2 regions of the Exiguobacterium sp. RM11 genome follow, and region 2 is predicted to be linked to the other one. Evidence: predicted binding sites of a transcription regulator. Region 2 holds the regulator's gene; the other holds the start of a gene.
What was found. Region 2 encodes CtsR, which represses protease genes until heat stress. Its sites were predicted from a motif close to ATGGTCAATAAAGGTCAAACA; they were not measured.
Positions count from the first base shown of each region.

Region 1: the regulator CtsR is predicted to act here: its motif matches at 1,719-1,739, upstream of clpP (ATP-dependent Clp endopeptidase proteolytic subunit ClpP).

Region 1 is NZ_CM187558.1:826,087-829,501, reverse strand. It holds gene AC5LIL_RS04405 (glutaredoxin family protein) at 33-290, opposite strand; gene AC5LIL_RS04400 (RNA polymerase factor sigma-54) at 296-1,441, opposite strand; tRNA gene AC5LIL_RS04395 (tRNA-Arg) at 1,560-1,632, shown strand; gene clpP (ATP-dependent Clp endopeptidase proteolytic subunit ClpP) at 1,784-2,359, shown strand; gene AC5LIL_RS04385 (MerR family transcriptional regulator) at 2,403-3,098, opposite strand; gene AC5LIL_RS04380 (hypothetical protein) at 3,155-3,415, opposite strand, start outside.
Region 2 is NZ_CM187558.1:91,120-94,534, forward strand. It holds rRNA gene AC5LIL_RS00470 (23S ribosomal RNA) at 1-1,051, shown strand, start outside; rRNA gene rrf (5S ribosomal RNA) at 1,106-1,223, shown strand; gene AC5LIL_RS00480 (CtsR family transcriptional regulator) at 1,365-1,841, shown strand; gene AC5LIL_RS00485 (UvrB/UvrC motif-containing protein) at 1,847-2,281, shown strand; gene AC5LIL_RS00490 (protein arginine kinase) at 2,281-3,324, shown strand; gene clpC (ATP-dependent protease ATP-binding subunit ClpC) at 3,349-3,415, shown strand, end outside.

The sequences.
Region 1 (3,415 bases), 730 kb from region 2:
CTTATCAATCACTTTTCCGTCTGGCAACCCCTTCAAACGTTTTTTTTCGATGTAAGCGTATACTTAACAAAATCTTCAACTTTGTTGTCATCATATCGCCCTTGACTGATGACTTCTCCTTCATGTATGAGAACGGGGATTTCGAAGAGGTACTTCGCCTCGAGATCCTCATCTCCCGTAATATCAATCTGTTCGAGTTCGATCGGATAATCCTCCTGTAGCCATTCGAGCATGACAAGCGCCTCGTCACAGAGCGAACAATTGTCACGTTTATATAAAGTTAGTTTCATTTTCGTCATCCCTTCCATAACTGCCGCTCACGCTCACGTGAGTTGCCGAATCCGAGTTCTTCCCGATAATTCGTCACGGTCCGTCTCGTCACTGGATAGCCGTATCGGGCGAGTTCGTCCGCGAGTGCCTGATCACTTTGCGGGGCCTTCTCCCGTTGAATCAGTTCTGCGAGCGTCCGCTTGATCATGAACGGCGAATGCCCATGACTCGTCGACCTTACGAAAAAGTGTTTCCATTCCATGATCCCGCCCTCGGTCTTCGCGAACTTCCCTTGGATGGCACGTCCGACCGTCGATTCGTGCTTGCCGATTTGTTGCGCGACGGTCCGACGGGTCAGCGGATTGAGGACGAGTTCACCTTTCAACCACTCGGTCTGACGTGACGCGATGACAGCCCATATCTCACGTAACGTCTCGTTCCGCATCGCAAGGGACGTCGTCCACCATTTCGCCTCACGGTCATTCCCAACTCGTGTTGCGTCAAGTTCCGGACTGAACCACGTCGTGACAAGCTCTCCATCTTCGTAACGTACTTCGACTTCCGGGAAGACGTGACCCGTTTCTTCATATAATAATGGACGTTTTGGTAGTGTCGCGACAATTCGCTCTAAACGGGCGAGCTCTTCATCTGAAATCGCGAGCACGCTCGCCATCTGTTTTTGGCTCACGCCACTCTCAATCGCATCAAATACATCGACGACGCGTGGGTCCTCATGTTCAATTGCATGGCGGTACTGACACTCTCGTTCCGTTCTCGCCCCGATTCCCGTCGGTTCAAGAAATAAGAGTGCCTGTCTCGCCTGTTCGATTTGAGTCACGTCGACACCGAACCGCTCCGCCAACACCTCATTCGTATCCGGCAATAATCCTCGATGGTCGAGCAACAAGACGAGTTGCCGTCTCAGCTCTTTCTCCGAGTCGCTGCCGCTTCCTTCTCGAATCTGGGTGAACAGCTTCTCTTCGAACGCGCTCGCCGCATCCGCTACCCATCCGAGATCCCCGCTCCCGATATGAATGTTTGGATTATGGCGCGCCAGACGTGCGAGACGAAACGAGAGCGCCAGACGGTCCGCCTCGAGCACCGGTAGCCGTTGCACAAGGTCTTGCGTCATCTGTTGCTGTTGTACCTGTTTTTGTTCTTGCCGTTGCATCGTTCTCCCCCCTCTTCTCTATTGTAACGAACCCGCTCCGCTTGCGCTCAAAAAAGGATAATGAACAGGATTGCTTTTTCAATAAAACAAATGTATAATAAATTCGTGTCACACACATGCACCCGTAGCTCAGGGGATAGAGCACTGGTTTCCGGTGCCAGGTGTCGGGAGTTCGAATCTCTCCGGGTGTATCAGATGTAGAGGTCAGGCAGATTGCCTGGCCTCTTTTTCGTTTCAGGACGCGAAAATCGTGGAATAGGTGAAAAACGATGACTATCGTTTGACCAACATTGACTATACAGGTATGATGAACTTACAACCTACATAAAGGAGGCAGATTCAATGTTAATTCCAACAGTTATCGAACAGACAGGCCGTGGGGAGCGCGCGTACGACATCTACTCACGCTTGCTCAAAGACCGTATCATCCTTCTCGGAAGTGCGATTGACGACAACGTCGCGAACTCAATCGTCGCACAGCTTCTCTTCCTCGCAGCTGAGGATCCAGAAAAGGACATCTCGCTCTACATCAACAGCCCAGGTGGTTCGATCACAGCGGGCATGGCGATTTACGACACGATGAACTTCATCAAGCCGAACGTGTCGACGATTTGTATCGGAATGGCTGCATCGATGGGTGCCTTCTTGCTCCAAGCCGGTGAAAAAGGAAAACGCTTCGCACTTCCGAACGCAGAAATCATGATTCACCAACCGCTCGGCGGCACACAAGGCCAAGCGTCAGACATTAAGATTCACGCAGAACGCATCATCAAAATGCGTGAGAAATTGAACCAAATCATGGCAGAGAACACTGGACAGCCACTTGAAGTCATCGAGCGCGACACAGAGCGTGACTACTTCATGGCAGCTGACCAAGCGAAAGACTACGGTCTCATCGACAAAGTCATGACACGCTAATCATACAAAAGACGTTTCCCGATCAATCGGGAAACGTCTTTTTCTATTCGATGGGCATCCAGACTTCAATCATGTCGTCCTCTCCGCCTTGACCGTGAATATAACGTTCAAAGTCGACGGCGTCGCGAAGCATCACGTCTGGAACGTTTAACAGTTGTTCGTACGTCGTAGGAATCATCGGGATACCCCCTTCGACCGTCGCGACGATATAGTTCCCTTCGGTCAGTTCGACTTGTCGCGATCCTTCCCCACTCACAGGCTTCGTCATGCCAGCCACATAGCCGTTCTCATGCGGTAGGCAGACGCCGTATGACTCATCCGTCGTCAATTCTGGTTGGAGTCTGGCCCACACGCGTGGGATGTCCTCTAACGTACTCGCGTATCCGTAGACTGTAATCGGTTCACGCAATGTTTCGTATCGAATGTTCATGTCATTCCCTCCTGACTGCATCGACCGAATCTGTCTCTCGATTTGGCAAAGCTGTTCGATTTCTTTCCTGACTTCACATAACCGTGTTTCAAGCAACGTCTCAACAGACTCTCCAGACTGAATCCGTTCTAAACTGAGCCCGATTTGACGTAATCGTTTAATTTCACTCAACCGTCGAATCTCTTCCATCCCGTACATCCGATACTGGTTGCCCGATCGTGTCGGTCGAATCAACCCGCGCCCTTCGTAAAATTTGATGGCTTTGACCGACAATCCGGTCACATGCGAAACTCTTCCAATCGGAATCACTGTGTTCCCACCTCCTATCTTCACTGTACAGCCGTCCCTAAGAGGCAGGTCAACCATTAGTTTTCAGGCACGCTGACACCGAATACGTATCGGCTATCCCCTTGCGCCCATTCCCCGCCGATTTCGAATAGATAAATCCCGGGTTCGTCCGGCACGACCGGTTCAGCCGGGACGAGCTCTCCGTCCTCAATCTGAAAGAAACTCGATTCCATCGGGTCGGCATGGTAGACAACGTCAATCGCGTCACCCGGTTTGACCGTGATGAGTTGCAGGTCATCCGCTTCCGGTAAGCCATAGTCGGCGCACGTCGCACGACT
Region 2 (3,415 bases):
GTTAAGGGGATGTGTCATCGCAAGAGAAGCACTGAACCGAAGCCCCAGTAAACGGCGGCCGTAACTATAACGGTCCTAAGGTAGCGAAATTCCTTGTCGGGTAAGTTCCGACCCGCACGAAAGGCGTAACGATTTGGGCACTGTCTCAACGAGAGACCCGGTGAAATCATAGTACCTGTGAAGATGCAGGTTACCCGCGACAGGACGGAAAGACCCCATGGAGCTTTACTACAGCCTGATATTGAGGCTTTGTACGCGATGTACAGGATAGGTGGGAGTTTGTGAAGCCGGAGCGCCAGCTTCGGTGGAGACACCCTTGGGATACCACCCTTTGCGTATAGAGTCTCTAACTCGCAGCCGTAATCCGGCTGGAGGACCGTGTCAGGCGGGTAGTTTGACTGGGGCGGTCGCCTCCTAAACAGTAACGGAGGCGCCCAAAGGTTCCCTCAGAATGGTTGGAAATCATTCGAAGAGTGCAAAGGCAGAAGGGAGCTTGACTGCGAGACCTACAAGTCGAGCAGGGACGAAAGTCGGGCTTAGTCGATCCGGTGGTTCCGCATGGAAGGGCCATCGCTCAACGGATAAAAGCTACCCTGGGGATAACAGGCTGATCTCCCCCAAGAGTCCACATCGACGGGGAGGTTTGGCACCTCGATGTCGGCTCATCGCATCCTGGGGCTGGAGTAGGTCCCAAGGGTTGGGCTGTTCGCCCATTAAAGCGGTACGCGAGCTGGGTTCAGAACGTCGTGAGACAGTTCGGTCCCTATCCGTCGTGGGCGCAGGAAATTTGAGGAGAGCTGTCCTTAGTACGAGAGGACCGGGATGGACGCACCGCTGGTGTACCAGTTGTTCCGCCAGGAGCATCGCTGGGTAGCTACGTGCGGACGGGATAAGTGCTGAAAGCATCTAAGCATGAAGCCCCCTCCGAGATGAGATTTCCCTTTGAGCAATCAAGAAAGACCCCTCAGAGACGATGAGGTAGATAGGTCATGGGTGGAAGCGTGGTGACACGTGGAGCTGAATGATACTAATCGGTCGAGGCTTTGATCTAGTCTATGGTTTGTGTTGATGAATCCTCAGTTTTCAGGGAACAAGCCCTGTAAAGTCTGGTGGCGATAGCGAGACGGCCACACCCGTTCCCATGCCGAACACGGAAGTTAAGCGTCTCAGCGCCGAAAGTAGTTGGGGGATCTCCCCCTGTGAGGATAGGACGTTCAACAGAGAGGACGACCGAGCATACGCTCGGTTGTTTTTTTGTATCAATTAGCGGTGCTCTTTATAGAGGGCATCGCTTTTCGTTTGCCTTTTTTTAAATCAATGATAAAATATAGTCAAAAGTCAAAGATGGTCAGAGGGTGGTGGAGATGAGAAATATTTCGGATGTTATCGAACAGTATTTGAAGCAAGTATTGAAGGAAAGTCAGGCAAATGCAATCGAGATCAAACGCCAAGATATCGCGCAACGATTCGAATGTGTACCATCCCAAATCAATTATGTCATCAACACACGTTTTACCGTCGAAAAAGGATATTTAGTAGAAAGTAAACGAGGTGGGGGTGGATATATTCGAATCCGACGCGTCATCTTACATGAAAAACAAGATGTGCTCTCTAGTTTGATGGATGTCATTCATGAGCATCCACGTCTGAATGAACAACTCGTTGAAAATGTGCTCGTACGATTAGTGGAAGAACAAATGATGCACGAACAAGAAGCGCAATTGATTTACCATCTCTTATCAGATGAAGCATTACACTTACAAGTTGATGATCGCTCTTTTATTCGACGTCAACAATTGCTGGCACTGATGAAAGTACTTCGTTATCGTAATGGGGGATAAGTCGTATGTTATGCGAACGTTGTAAACAGCGACCTGCTGTCAATGAAGTCGTTGTGATGGAACAAGATGTACCCGTAAAAAAACGATTATGTCGACAATGTACGGTAGAACTGATGACAGGATATGTACCAGTCGTGAAGCGATGCCCGACTTGTCAGATGACACGCCAGGACCTATTGCGCGTACGAAAAGCAGGATGCGCTACATGTTATACCGTATTTCGGGATGAATTGACCAAAATTACTCGTCAATATCAACAAGGACACGATCATCATATCGGTTCAATCCCTGACCAGTTACGCACGCCACATGAACGGATCGAAGAACGGCTCGAAAAGTTGGCAGGGGAGTTGAACCGCGCTGTCGAACAAGAAGATTATGAACGGGCAGCACGCATTCAAAAAGAAATGAAGCAATTAGAAGGGCAGGGAGATGTCTGATGGAAACTTTCCTAGCACATCCACTTGGTCCAAAAATGAAAGAACGTGCCAAGCTCGATGATTTGGTCGTTTCTACAAGAATTCGACTGGCACGTAATGTCAAAGACACGGTATTCTCTCCCGTACTTTCTAAAGAAGGAGAACGTCAGCTTTGTGATCGTCTAGAAGGGCGTCTACGTGGGTTGAAAGGATTCGAATATCTTCATATGCGTGATTATGATGAAGTGACACGACAGGCGTTGATGGAGAAACACCTCATTAGCCCAGCCGTTGCAACCAATGAAGAGAGTGCGGTCTTCTTAAGTGAAGATGAAACAATTAGTGTATTGATTAATGAGGAAGACCATTTACGCATTCAAACGCTACTTCCAGGATATCAAATGAAAGAGGCGTTTGAATTAGCGAAACAAGTTGACGCGTTATGTGCAGAATCCCTATCGTATGCGTTTGATGAACAGTTAGGTTATTTGACGACATGTCCGAGCAATATCGGAACAGGACTTCGTGCCTCGGTCATGTTACACTTGCCGGGACTCACCTTAACGGGACGAATCAGTCCAATCTTACGAGAACTTCGAAAATTGGGCTATACGATTCGAGGTCGTTATGGTGAAGGTAGTGATGCGGCGGGTCGCTTGTTCCAACTGTCGAATCAACGGACATTAGGGAGTCACGAGTCACAGTTACTGGCTGACTTTATGGAAGTGACAGAACAAGTGATTCAAGCAGAGCGTCATGCGCGCGAAGAACTCGTTGCGAATCGACAGGAAGAGTTGGAAGATCGATTTTATCGATCATATGGTATTTTGCGATATGCTAAATTACTATCTTCTACTGAAGCCATCGAACGATTATCTGATTTACATTTGGCTAGTGACCTAGGGATTTTGTCTGATTGGAGTCCACCAAAGTTCCATGAACTCATTGTTCGGCTACAATCAGGTTTTCTACAAAAACATTTCGGGAAAACATTATCTACGCAAGAACGGGATCGAGAACGAGCGACCCTCGTTCGTCGAACGTTAGATCAAGGCTTAGTTTGATCCAACTACAAGGAGGTTTTGTCAATGATGTTTGGACGATTTACAGAACGAGCACAGCGCGTATTAGCTTTAGCACAAGAGGAAGCAGTAC